DNA from 3 places in the Paenibacillus sp. FSL R7-0210 genome. Region 1 is predicted to be linked to each of the others. Evidence: riboswitches for the same ligand, from Rfam matches in the RefSeq annotation. Region 1 holds a riboswitch; each other region holds the start of a gene.
The links. Region 1 has a riboswitch for cyclic di-GMP ahead of MKY64_RS24120 (transglutaminase-like domain-containing protein). Riboswitches for the same ligand answer to the same signal wherever they lie in the genome.

Region 1 (4,177 bases):
GGCATCCATTGTCGGGGTGAACCTGCTGTTTAACGGCATTGTGCTGATGCTGCTGGGCGTGATCGGGGAATACATCGGACGGATCTATGATGAATCTAAGGATAGACCGCTTTATATCGTACGCGAGACCCGAGGCTACCCGGAGGCAGAGGCCGAAGACACGCGGAAGGCAAGCGATTATGCAAGATAAGGCTTGGCGCGCAGGCATGATCCAGTTTCTGAAATTCAATGCGGTGGGCCTGCTTAACACGTTCATTGATTTTGCAGTATTTACCCTGCTGCATTCCCTGGGCATGCTTAACACCCCTGCACAGATTATTTCCTACAGTGCCGGGACGGCCAACAGCTTTTTCTGGAATAAGAAGGTGACCTTCAAGGGAAGGGACAGAGGCGGGGATGGCCGCTTTGACCGGATGCAGCTAGTAAGATTTATTGTGCTGAATCTGCTGGTGCTGGGCATTTCGGTGCTGCTGATTCATCTGCTGACTGATCGGCTGGGAGTCCAGGTGCTGATGGCCAAGGTGCTGGTTACCTTTGTTACAGTAATCATTAATTTCTTTGGAAGCCGGAAGTGGGTATTCTAGAGGTACAGTATGTCTTCCCCGTCCCCTGCGGGGGCAGCACTTATTCTATATTGCGGAGGCGATTGTCATGCGGAAGTTATCCTATTTGATTATACTTGCCGGGGTCCTGATTATGCTCTACCCCAAAGGAAGCGAATGGTACGAGGACCGTCAGCAGCAGAAGCTGCTGGAAGAGGCTGAACAGGCCTATAGTGAAATCGTTCCTTCGGCTACGGCTCCTGCCAGCCAGGATCTGAGCAAGCCTTATGCGGAAGTCACCCAGCTGCTGGCGGAAGAGTCTGGTGCGGAAGAGCCGGTGCCCACTACAGCGCCCGAGATTGAAGTGGGAGGCAAGATCACCGCTATTATTGAAATCGATAAAATCGATCTGAAGCTGCCTGTACTGGAGGGCGCCACCAAGACCAATATGAAGCATGCGGCGGCGCATATGAAGGAGACAGCTCCGATTGGCGCGGTAGGCAATGCAGCGATTGCGGCACATCGGTCAAGAACGGCAGGGCGGCTGTTCAACAGACTGGATGAGGTCGGTAAAGGGGATGCCATTACTGTTATTACAAGCGGACAGGAATACAAATATGTTGTATATGATGTATCTATTGTAGAGCCTACCGATATTTCAGTTCTGAAGGGTAAGGATGATGATAAGATTCTGACCCTCATTACCTGTGATCCGCTTGTCAACCCTACCCACAGACTCATTATTCATGCAAAGTTGACCTGATTGTCATAGGACAATGCTGAGAAAGGTCAAAAAACATAAAATTTTAGTCTATTTTTGCGGGAATCTAGTGATTTGGGTCTTGCTAATAGATTGAGATATGGTAAGCTATAACTATGAAAGCTAATACACGATAACGGCAAACCTATCGAAAGGTAGGGACGCAAAGCTACAGGGCCTTCCCGTCATGGATGGCAGCCAGTTACCGAATGAAGAGGCTTTTTTTGTTTGTTTTCATTCTGAATCTGTCATTATGTGGCAGTAGATTGGACAGATAAAGCTTATACGATAACGGCAAACCTATCGAAAGGTAGGGACGCAAAGCTAAAGGGCCTTCCCGTAAGAATGGCAGCCAGCTACCGAAAGGGGTTTTATCCATGAAGAAGTTTTATTTAATGCTGATTACACTTTTTGTGATCGTCACTTCCGTGCAGACAGGCACTGCTCAAGCAGCAAATGCAGATTCAAGCTGGTTAAATGTTGGACAACTTGATCAAGGGGTTATCGGGGTATCGTACGATGTTCCTAAAGACAAGAAGATGAAGCTCATGATTACCAAGGACAATAACAGCTATACTTACAACTTATACACTTCCAAACCGACCGAGACGTTCCCGCTGCAACAAGGTAATGGCTCTTACAAGGTCTCCGTTCTTGAGAATACTACCGGCAACAAATACAAAGTACTATCTTCCGAGACTGTATCTCTTTCAATGAGCAATGTGAATGCCGTATATTTGAGCTCTGTACAGAATGTAAAGTGGAGTTCTTCCGATAAATCCGTTCAAAAGGCAGCACAGCTTACAAAGGGTCTGACCACAGATGCAGACAAAGTTAAGGCTATCTACAATTACATCGTAGCTAACGTGAAATATGACTACTCTCTGGCCAACAGCGTAAGCACAGATTATATTCCGAACAACGACAATACACTGGCTACCAACAAAGGTATCTGCTACGATTACGCTTCCTTGTTCGCTACTATGCTCCGCAGTGAAGGGATTCCAACCAAGTTGGTTATGGGGAATACAAGCTATGTAACTTCATACCATGCCTGGAACGAAGTGTTCCTGAACGGCAAATGGGTGACGATTGATACTACAGTGGATGCAGGTCTGGGTAAGAAAACAGCATCAACAGAACTGATCAAATCAGCAAGCAAATATACTGCAGCGAAATTCTACTAAGAATAGCTGTAACTATAGCATTATCTGAGAATAACCCGCTTAGTCATTAAGCGGGTTATTTTTATTTATATAAAGGTTGCTTTTTAATAGAAGGATAGGTTATTATAAATAAGCGTTGTTGGAGCGGCAAAGGAAATGAGAGATTACTTAAATAAGTGATTTCAAAAATAAAGCTTGCATTGCTCAGATGAACGTGATATATTATAAGAGTTGCTGGTGACGACAACATCGACACTAACAACGAGCTTGATCTTTGAAAACTGAACAACGAGTGAGTATCGGAGATCACTTCGGTGAGATCCAAAAATGAGAATGTAAATTCTCGTCAGATGTTTCAAAATGAGCAATCGCTCTTTCTAAATACCAATTTGGAGAGTTTGATCCTGGCTCAGGACGAACGCTGGCGGCATGCCTAATACATGCAAGTCGAGCGGAGTTTGAGAGGAAGCTTGCTTCCTTTCAAACTTAGCGGCGGACGGGTGAGTAACACGTAGGCAACCTGCCCTCAAGCCTGGGATAACTACCGGAAACGGTAGCTAATACCGGATAATTTCTTTTTTCTCCTGAGAGAAGAATGAAAGGCGGAGCAATCTGCTGCTTGGGGATGGGCCTGCGGCGCATTAGCTAGTTGGTGGGGTAACGGCCCACCAAGGCGACGATGCGTAGCCGACCTGAGAGGGTGAACGGCCACACTGGGACTGAGACACGGCCCAGACTCCTACGGGAGGCAGCAGTAGGGAATCTTCCGCAATGGGCGCAAGCCTGACGGAGCAATGCCGCGTGAGTGATGAAGGTTTTCGGATCGTAAAGCTCTGTTGCCAGGGAAGAACGTCCGGTAGAGTAACTGCTGCCGGAGTGACGGTACCTGAGAAGAAAGCCCCGGCTAACTACGTGCCAGCAGCCGCGGTAATACGTAGGGGGCAAGCGTTGTCCGGAATTATTGGGCGTAAAGCGCGCGCAGGCGGTTATTTAAGTCTGGTGTTTAAACCTTGGGCTCAACCTGAGGTCGCACTGGAAACTGGGTGACTTGAGTACAGAAGAGGAAAGTGGAATTCCACGTGTAGCGGTGAAATGCGTAGATATGTGGAGGAACACCAGTGGCGAAGGCGACTTTCTGGGCTGTAACTGACGCTGAGGCGCGAAAGCGTGGGGAGCAAACAGGATTAGATACCCTGGTAGTCCACGCCGTAAACGATGAGTGCTAGGTGTTAGGGGTTTCGATACCCTTGGTGCCGAAGTTAACACAGTAAGCACTCCGCCTGGGGAGTACGGTCGCAAGACTGAAACTCAAAGGAATTGACGGGGACCCGCACAAGCAGTGGAGTATGTGGTTTAATTCGAAGCAACGCGAAGAACCTTACCAGGTCTTGACATCCAACTAACGAAGCAGAGATGCATCAGGTGCCCTTCGGGGAAAGTTGAGACAGGTGGTGCATGGTTGTCGTCAGCTCGTGTCGTGAGATGTTGGGTTAAGTCCCGCAACGAGCGCAACCCTTGACTTTAGTTGCCAGCAGGTGAAGCTGGGCACTCTAGAGTGACTGCCGGTGACAAACCGGAGGAAGGTGGGGATGACGTCAAATCATCATGCCCCTTATGACCTGGGCTACACACGTACTACAATGGCCGGTACAACGGGAAGCGAAGCCGCGAGGTGGAGCCAATCCCAGCAAAGCCGGTCTCAGTTCGGA
Region 2 (4,177 bases), 300 kb from region 1:
TACGCGCAGCAGCTCGCGGTTAATCTCCTGCAGACCGGCCAGAGGGAAGGCTGTCGGACGCTGCTGGGGACTGCCGTTATCCAGCGCGACGGCGGTTTTGGACTCCGCATTCTTCTGCTTGCCTTCCTTCATCTGATCGAAGGCCTGCTGGAGGACACTCTCCGCCTCGGCAATCATGTTCTTCAGATCATCGGCTGTGATTACCTTCTCGCGCTCCAGGCGTTCTGCATAAGCGCGGTACACAGTAGGGTGGTTCCGCACTTTGCCGTACACAATCGGCTGGGTCGTCTCGGGATCATCCATTTCATTATGTCCGTGGCGGCGGTAGCCGATCAGATCAATCAGGAAGTCCTTCTTGAACATATGGCGGTAAGCGCTGGCCAGACGGACTGCGGCAATGCAGGCTTCCGGGTCATCGGCATTGACATGCACGACCGGAATCTCATACCCTTTGGCCAGGTCGCTGGCATAATGGGTGGAGCGGGAATCCTCGCTCTCGGTGGTGAAGCCGATCCGGTTATTGACGATAATATGCACGGTACCGCCATTCTGATAACCCTGCAATTTGCCGATATTAAGCGTCTCAGCGACAATGCCTTCGCCAGGGAAGGCTGCATCGCCGTGCATCAGCACAGCCATAGCCTTGCTTGTGTTCAGCTTAGGCAGTCCCGGAGCGTTGCGTTCTTCCTGTGCGGCGCGTGTGAAGCCCTCGACGACAGGATTGACGAATTCAAGATGGCTCGGGTTATTGGCCAGCGTGATCCGGGTACGCACGGTCTCGCCTTCGCGGACGGCACGGTCAGCCCCGAGATGGTACTTCACATCACCGCTCCACCCGTAGGTCACGCCCATGGAGCCTTCCGAAGGGAACAGCTCTTTGTTCGGCGAATGATGGAACTCTGAGAAAATAATATCATAAGGCTTGCCCAGAATATGGGCCAGCACATTAAGTCTTCCGCGGTGGGCCATACCCATCAGGATATGCTCGGCGCCGTCATGCGCGGCAGCCCGCACAATCTCATCCAGCATCGGCACAAGGGCATCATTGCCCTCCAGGCTGAAGCGCTTTTGGCCGACGAAGGTCTTGTGCAGGAAGGTCTCGAAATGCTCCACCTGAACCAGCCGCTTCAGCAGCTCTTTGCGTTCTGTATTATTCAGCGGGGCAGGGGAGGTCATCGATTCCGCCTGGCTGTTGAGCCAACGCAGCTCGCGTTCATCATGCACATGCCCGAATTCATAAGCAATGGTCTGTGTATAGGCCTGGCGCATTCTGTGGACGGCATCCATTGCGGTATGCACATCCGCAGGGGCATTATCCCAGATCAGCGAAGCGGGCAGGGCATTAAGATCCTCGCGGGTAAGCTCGTAGGTCTCCAGCTCCAGCCATTTGGCCATCGGGTTCGTGCTGCGCTCCAGCGGGTCAATGTCTGCGGCCATATGGCCATATATTCGAATATTGGCGATCAGCTTCGAGGCCTTGACAGCCTTCTTGAGCCACTCGGCATCTGCTGATACGGCAGGCCTTGGAGCCCTCTCGGCATCGGGTGCCAGTGGAGGGGGGCCGGATACGGTGAAGAGATCGCGGTAATGCTGTTCAACAGAAGAGGGGTCCTTGACAAATTGCTCATATCTTTCTTGGATGTAGCCCAGGTTGGGGCCGTAGTATTTGCTCCATACTGTGTCGTTATAGGGCTCTTTGACTGCCATGAATAGGTCCTCCTAACGGATAAACTCCACGCGAGGCATCCAGTGTGCCACTTGGCGGAGCTGCAAATGTTTGCGGTTTCATTCTCATCCTATTGTGCTACTTTCCGGCGGGGTAATCAATTCATACTTTCGGTCAATCCGTTCGCAATTTGGCATGATTCATTACAGTATTCATACGGAACTATCATAAATAGAAAAAACTCATATAACAGCCCGTTATACATACAAATGGGTAATTGTCTCTATACGATGTTGCGTGCAGCGGTAAGTCGGGGCGGATGGGGTTCCCTTTAGTATATTTAAACTATTAGCTAGTGTTTGAACTTGGAACTGGAAATATTTATACAAGCCGCTGGCAATTTCAGCTAAGTTTCCTCACATTTTTTCATAAAAAAATTCCAGAAAACGACACACTAATTGCGTATGATCTTGTATAATGTTATTGCGGAGAACGGTTTCATCGATTCTTGCCAGATCCTTTCATGATGGAAAGGGTCCAGTAAAAGGTAAACCTGCCGAAAGACAGGGGCACAAAGTCTCGGATCTAAAGTAGAAATACTACAAAGTAGCAATACTACTATGATGGCCGGACTGCCTGGGGACGCGAAAATTCTAGGAGGAGATTTCTTGGATATGTCCAACCAGGGGAATGACGAGCTGCAGGCAGTAGATCTGGATTTAGAATGGGTGCACTTGCTGATGTCTGCCAAGCAGGCGGGGATCGCGGCGGAGGATATCCGCCGGTTTCTAAGTGAGAAGGCGCTCCAGGCGATGTAAGGGCGGTCATCATTGTTCGGATACATACAGAAAAGGCACAGCGTCCGGTACGCTGTGCCTTTTCTGTATGCCGCTTGAAAGGCTGCCTTCGCCGAAGGCGGCCTCCCTGCCGTGCGGAGTCTTCCCTGTGGCATATAATGCCCGTCTAGTTGTCCTTTTGTTCCATGCGCCATTTCTGGTAATCGAGGAATTCCTTGAATTCGCGTTTGCTTATACCGGAGGCCATGGCCTCCTGAACAAGCCGGAACCATTCCCCGTCCAGAGCCTGTTCTTCCGTCTCTGCCAGTCCGCCATACAACAGTGCATGAATGGATACCTGAAGCGCGTCAGCGATTTTTTCGATGAATTGAATGGAGGGGTTGGATTGAATGTTCCGTTCCACATTACTGAGGTATGATTTCGCCACATCAGCCTTATCGGCAAGCTCGGATAACGAATAGCCCTTCTCCAGCCGGAGTTTGTGGATGCGGCTTCCCATAGTATCTGACACGATTACAACGCCCTCCGTACTTTTTTTGGTGAAAAATAAGAAGTGATATGCTTCGCGCTATACATTCTCCTTATCTTTCTCGTTGAAACGGTACCGCCCGTTCAAAGGCCGGCAAAGCCGTTTTCTCTTGTCAGTATAACAAAAATCCGCAAAACGGACAAAAATCCTTGAACCCGGCAGCGGGGAAAAAGAAACGGCATACCCGGCCCGGATGAGGGAGGATATGCCGTCTTGATGGATTGTTGAAACGCTGCCTTCCTAATAAAAGGACGGCAAAGCTATTTTCACTTGTATAGGCTGGCCCCTGATCTACTTGGCTTCTCCCACTCCTTGAAGAGCATCGAAGGTCCAGTTCAGAGCTAAGCCGTCACCCTGGAAAATGTTCTGATCGAGCGTGTTGTCTACGAATTCGAAGGCGATCTTGAAGGTCTTGGACCCGGCGGCGGCAATCCCTCCTGGCAGTACACCTACTGCTACGAGATCGTAGCTGGGGGTGTTTTTCAGATCCTTCAGGGAGATCTCGGACAGCACATGACCGCTTAGTGAACCGCCGGTGTACGTATTATCCAGGAGCTTGACCTTGAAGTGGTCTCCGAGATCCTGGCCCGCGTTATCGCCCTTGGCATCGGTCACGGTGTAAGTGGTGGCAAGCTTGAGGAATTTGATATCCAGTGTGCCGTCATTGGACAAGGTGAAGGTGCGGACGGTGTAGTCTCCCGGCTTCAGATTCGTCAGCGCTACCGGAGTATTGAAGGAAGAGCCGAGCTTCAGCGTACCCGCTGCGAAGGTTGCCGTGCTGGTAGCTGTGGAGCTGAAGTAAGCGAAGGTGCCCCCGCCGATTAAAGACAAGCCCAGTGCTGCCGATGCTACGCCAAGACCCAATGTTTTTTTGATACCCATTATTTATTTCCTCCTCGAATGGTTTGTTTTTGTGGAATTATTTGAGCGTGCCTTTTTCCTGGTTGGCTTCGAAATTCAGAGTCAGTGCAAGCGTGTCGCCCTGATAATAGTTCTGCGGCTGGAGGGTCTCCTTGAAGGCGAATTGGATGGTCAGGTTATCCGAGGTGCCGGCTTTGATGCCGGACTTCTCTCCGCCTAAGATCGCTCCGAGAATTCCCCGGGCCACCAGATCGGGACTCTCCTGCTCCAGATCGGCCAGCGAGATGACCAGGAGCGGCGATTCCTTCTTATCCTTGTTCACGA
Region 3 (4,177 bases), 430 kb from region 1:
ATAAATCCCATTAAATGCGCCGAAAGTGGGCTGAGCGATGAAATGAAGGAGATAAATCCCTCTGATGGTGCTTAAAGTTGCCTAAATGGAGCAAATGAGGAGCACAAGTGCCCCTGATTTCCCGGATGCGGGCCAAATGGAGCAAATGAAGAGCACAAGTGCCCCTGAATCCCGGGAAAGTTGGCTAAACGAGCAAATGAAGAGCATAAGTGCACCTGAATCCCAGGAATGTTGGTTAAACGAGCAAATGAAGAGCACAAGTGCACCTGATTTCTCGGATATGGGCCAAATGGAGGAAATGAGGAGCACTAGTGCCTAGTACTTAACTAACCAGCTTCTGCCGCCGCGAACTTGTGCGGCGAGCCCTTGGCACAAGAGTCTTGAATCCAGGTCTTGAATTGCCGTCTTGAATTACATTGTCTTGGCTTCTGTTGCCTTATACTCTTGCTCTCTCCAGCCGCTAGGTCAGCGGCGACGCCTTGGAACAAGCGGCACTTAAGAGTCTTTGAGCCTTTGGATTTTTCTCCGCCGCAACAGTAGGCGGCAACCAGGGATTCAATTGTCGTGAAGGCAGGCTGCCGGCAACAGGCTACCACTGCTGCCGCGCAAGCATAGCGGCGGCCCGGCTCCCCTTGCCGCTACCACAAGCGGCAATATCGGATCTTTAGCCGGGAGCTTCGCCAGCGGGCGAAGCGGATATAAAATCACAAGCCTGTTATGAAATGGAGCGGAGAGGAATTTTGGAGCTGTAGGAGCGGTAGCGTCCGCCTTTGTCTCCGGATGTTATCTGCTGCAAGCAATATAATCAACAACATCTGGAGACAACAGCGGCCGTAAGCCCAAAATTCCTTGCAGCGACCCTCATAACAGGCGGGATTTTAACTCACAGCTCCGGCAACAAGAAATACCCAATAACAATACGATATGGAGGGTTCACTATGAAACTAGTACTTCTATCAGGCGGCTCCGGCAAGCGGCTCTGGCCGTTGTCCAATGATTCACGCTCCAAGCAATTTCTGAAGGTACTGGCAAGCCCGGCAGGTGAACCGGAATCAATGGTACAACGGGTATGGAGACAGCTGGAGGAGAACGGCATGGCCGGGTCCTCGTATCTGGCGACCGGGCGCAGCCAGGTGGAGATGATCCAGAGCCAGCTCGGCAGCGAGGTGCCGATCATTGTAGAGCCGGAGCGGCGGGATACCTTCCCGGCTATTGCGCTGACGGCGGCCTACCTGTATTCCATCGCGGGGGTGTCCCCAAGCGAGACCGTGGCGATTCTGCCGGTGGACCCATACGTGGAATCCTCCTTTTTCGAAACGGTGCTGCAGTTGGAGAACACCATGCTGGTGAGCGGGGCGAACCTGGCGCTGATGGGCGTAGTTCCCGAGCATGCTTCGGAGAAATACGGCTACATTATTCCAACGGGCGCAGATGCGGGAGCGAATGGTTACCTGCAAGTGAGCCACTTCCAGGAGAAGCCGGACCGCATCCAAGCTGAGGAGCTAATCAGGCGGGGAGCGCTCTGGAACTGCGGAGTGTTCGCCTTCCGTCTGGGTTACCTGCTGGATATCCTGCAGCGCAAAGGGCTGCCGCTCAATTACGAGGAGCTGCAGAAGCAGTATAAGCTGCTGTCCTCGATTAGCTTCGATTACGAAGTGGTGGAGAAAGAAGAGAACATCGTCGTGCAGCCTTACGCCGGATTCTGGAAAGACCTGGGCACCTGGAATACGCTGACCGAGGAAATGACCAGTAACCATGTCGGCAAAGGCTTTATCACCGCTGACTCCGAAGGCACCTGCCTCATTAACGAGCTGGATATTCCAATCACGGTAATCGGGGCGAAGGATCTGATTATCGCCGCCAGCCCGGACGGCATTCTGGTGACGCACAAGGCCGAGAGTCCGCGGATCAAGGAAGTGCTGAAGACTTTTGAACAAAGACCGATGTACGAAGAGCGCCGCTGGGGCCACTACAAGGTGATCGATTATGTGAAATATGACGAAGGCAACGAGGTGCTGACCAAGCGGATTTTCATCAATGAGGGCAAAAATATCAGCTACCAGCTGCATCACAAACGCAGTGAAATCTGGACCTTCGTCAGCGGGGAAGCCAGCATTGTCATCAATGAGAAGATGCATAAGGTGAAGGCGGGAGATGTGGTGCGGATACCGGAAGGAACCAAGCATGCCATTCTTGCTCTTACCGATGTGGAGTTCATTGAGGTGCAGACAGGGTCTGAGCTGGTAGAGGAGGACAATATCCGTATTACTCTGGACTGGGAGGATATCGCTCTACATCAGTTCATTTCGTAGGTCTAACTTATCTATTTAACCAATTGTTACAATTTTAAATCAGGCATTTAGAACTATTTTTCAGACAAAATTTGTTTTTACTCTACATTAAATTTGCATATCGACGATACTTACGGTAAGAGGGATTGATCCTTCCAAAACGACAATGGCAAACCTAATCGAAAGATAGGGACGCAAAGCTATAGGGCCTTCGCAAGAGTGGCAGCCTGGCTACCGAAAGGAAGAGAATATTGTGAAAACTTACCGTAAGTCTCGTTTGCTCTGCGCTGTGCTGTCGCTGGCCGTGGTATTGTCTGCTGTACCCGTGGGACTGGGAATCGCCCCGTCCACTGTCAAGGCTGCTTCCTCTACAGGGGCACCAGTGAATCCTAATGCTTCAGCCGAGGCGGTCAAGCTGCTGAACAGTCTCTATGAGATCTCCGGGAACGGAATCATTACAGGGCAGCATGACTATTTCGAAAGTCCGGATGAGCTGAGCAACAAGCTGAAGGGAACAAGCGGACAATACGCCGCACTGCATGGGTATGAGCTTGGAGCAATCGGTGGACAGAGCGAGAGCGGAGTAGCTGCACAACGCAAAAATATCGTCTGGAGTGCAACGAACTGGTCCAGAGCGGGCGGCATTGTCGCCATGACCTTCCACCAGAGTCTGCCGGGCACCAAGTACGAATGGTCCAATGTGCAGAAGCCAATTACTCAGGCGCAATTTAACAAATACGTAACCCCCGGCACGCCAGAGTATAATGCGCTGATCACCGATCTGGATAAAGTAGCTGTCTCTCTGAAAAGCCTGCGGGATGCTAAGGTTCCGATCCTCTGGAGACCGTACCATGAAATGAACGGCGGCTGGTTCTGGTGGGGCAAGAAAGACAACTTCACTGCACTATGGAATATTATGTATGACCGGTTCGTGAACGTTCATCAGTTAAATAATCTGATTTGGGTATGGAACCCGAATGCGCCGAATGCCAACTCTGATCCCTATGCACGGACCTATCCGGGCGCGGACAGAGTGGATGTACTGGCAGCAGATATATATAATAACGACTACTCGAATAAATATCATGATGATCTGACCAGCCTGGCTGGCGGCAAACCGATCGGCATCGGCGAGAACGGCGAAATGCCGAACATCTCGAAGCTGAAGCTGACCCAGCAGAATTATGTGTTCATGATGAACTGGGGCAAGATGCTCTATGAGAATAACAGCACGGCTACGATCAAGAATTTCATGAATGACAGCTACACACTGACCCGTGACCAATATAAGGCCTGGTCTGCTCCGGCGGCGGCTCCTAAGCCAACGGCAACGCCAACGCCTACCGCAACGCCGACTGCAACACCGACACCAACGCCGACTGCAACACCGACACCAACGCCGACTGCAACACCAACACCAACGCCGACTGTAACACCGACACCAACGGCAACACCAACCGTTGCGCCGATTCCGAAGCCGGTCCCAACCTCCGGTGATACGGACAGTAAGCCTGCCCAGAATGGCTTGCTTGGAGAATACTTCAAGAACATGACGCTCTTGGGAACGCCGGTTATGGTGCGTAACGATGATGTCATCAGCTTCAATTGGCGCCAGGGTACTCCTAATGCTGCACTCGGTGTAGACTACTTCTCGATCCGCTGGACCGGCCAGATTAAGCCGGCTTACAGTGAGACCTATCAGTTCTATACTACATCGGATGATGGTATCCGCCTGTGGGTGAACGGCACAGCAGTCATTGACAGCTGGGTCAAGCAGAGCGGAACTGCCCGCACAGGAAGCATAGCCTTGACTGCCGGGCAACTGTACGATATTAAGGTAGAGTATTATGAGAATGCAGGCGATGCGAATGTCCATCTGATGTGGC

Region 2: another riboswitch for cyclic di-GMP. It lies ahead of MKY64_RS25380 (anti-repressor SinI family protein); the one in region 1 lies ahead of MKY64_RS24120 (transglutaminase-like domain-containing protein).
Region 3: another riboswitch for cyclic di-GMP. It lies ahead of MKY64_RS22320 (PA14 domain-containing protein); the one in region 1 lies ahead of MKY64_RS24120 (transglutaminase-like domain-containing protein).

The regions. Positions count from the first base shown of each region.
Region 1 is NZ_JBBPAR010000001.1:5,708,854-5,713,030, reverse strand. Features, by position in the region: gene MKY64_RS24135 (glycosyltransferase family 2 protein) at 1-190, shown strand, start outside; gene MKY64_RS24130 (GtrA family protein) at 180-584, shown strand; gene MKY64_RS24125 (class D sortase) at 652-1,305, shown strand; cyclic di-GMP riboswitch class I at 1,431-1,512, shown strand; cyclic di-GMP riboswitch class I at 1,586-1,666, shown strand; gene MKY64_RS24120 (transglutaminase-like domain-containing protein) at 1,680-2,489, shown strand; rRNA gene MKY64_RS24115 (16S ribosomal RNA) at 2,855-4,177, shown strand, end outside.
Region 2 is NZ_JBBPAR010000001.1:6,006,472-6,010,648, reverse strand. Features, by position in the region: gene MKY64_RS25385 (2-oxoglutarate dehydrogenase E1 component) at 1-1,707, opposite strand, end outside; cyclic di-GMP riboswitch class I at 2,203-2,306, shown strand; gene MKY64_RS25380 (anti-repressor SinI family protein) at 2,341-2,484, shown strand; gene MKY64_RS25375 (helix-turn-helix domain-containing protein) at 2,630-2,962, opposite strand; gene MKY64_RS25370 (TasA family protein) at 3,284-3,874, opposite strand; gene MKY64_RS25365 (TasA family protein) at 3,912-4,177, opposite strand, start outside.
Region 3 is NZ_JBBPAR010000001.1:5,279,548-5,283,724, reverse strand. Features, by position in the region: gene MKY64_RS22330 (hypothetical protein) at 1-75, shown strand, start outside; gene MKY64_RS22325 (sugar phosphate nucleotidyltransferase) at 939-2,312, shown strand; cyclic di-GMP riboswitch class I at 2,450-2,530, shown strand; gene MKY64_RS22320 (PA14 domain-containing protein) at 2,545-4,177, shown strand, end outside.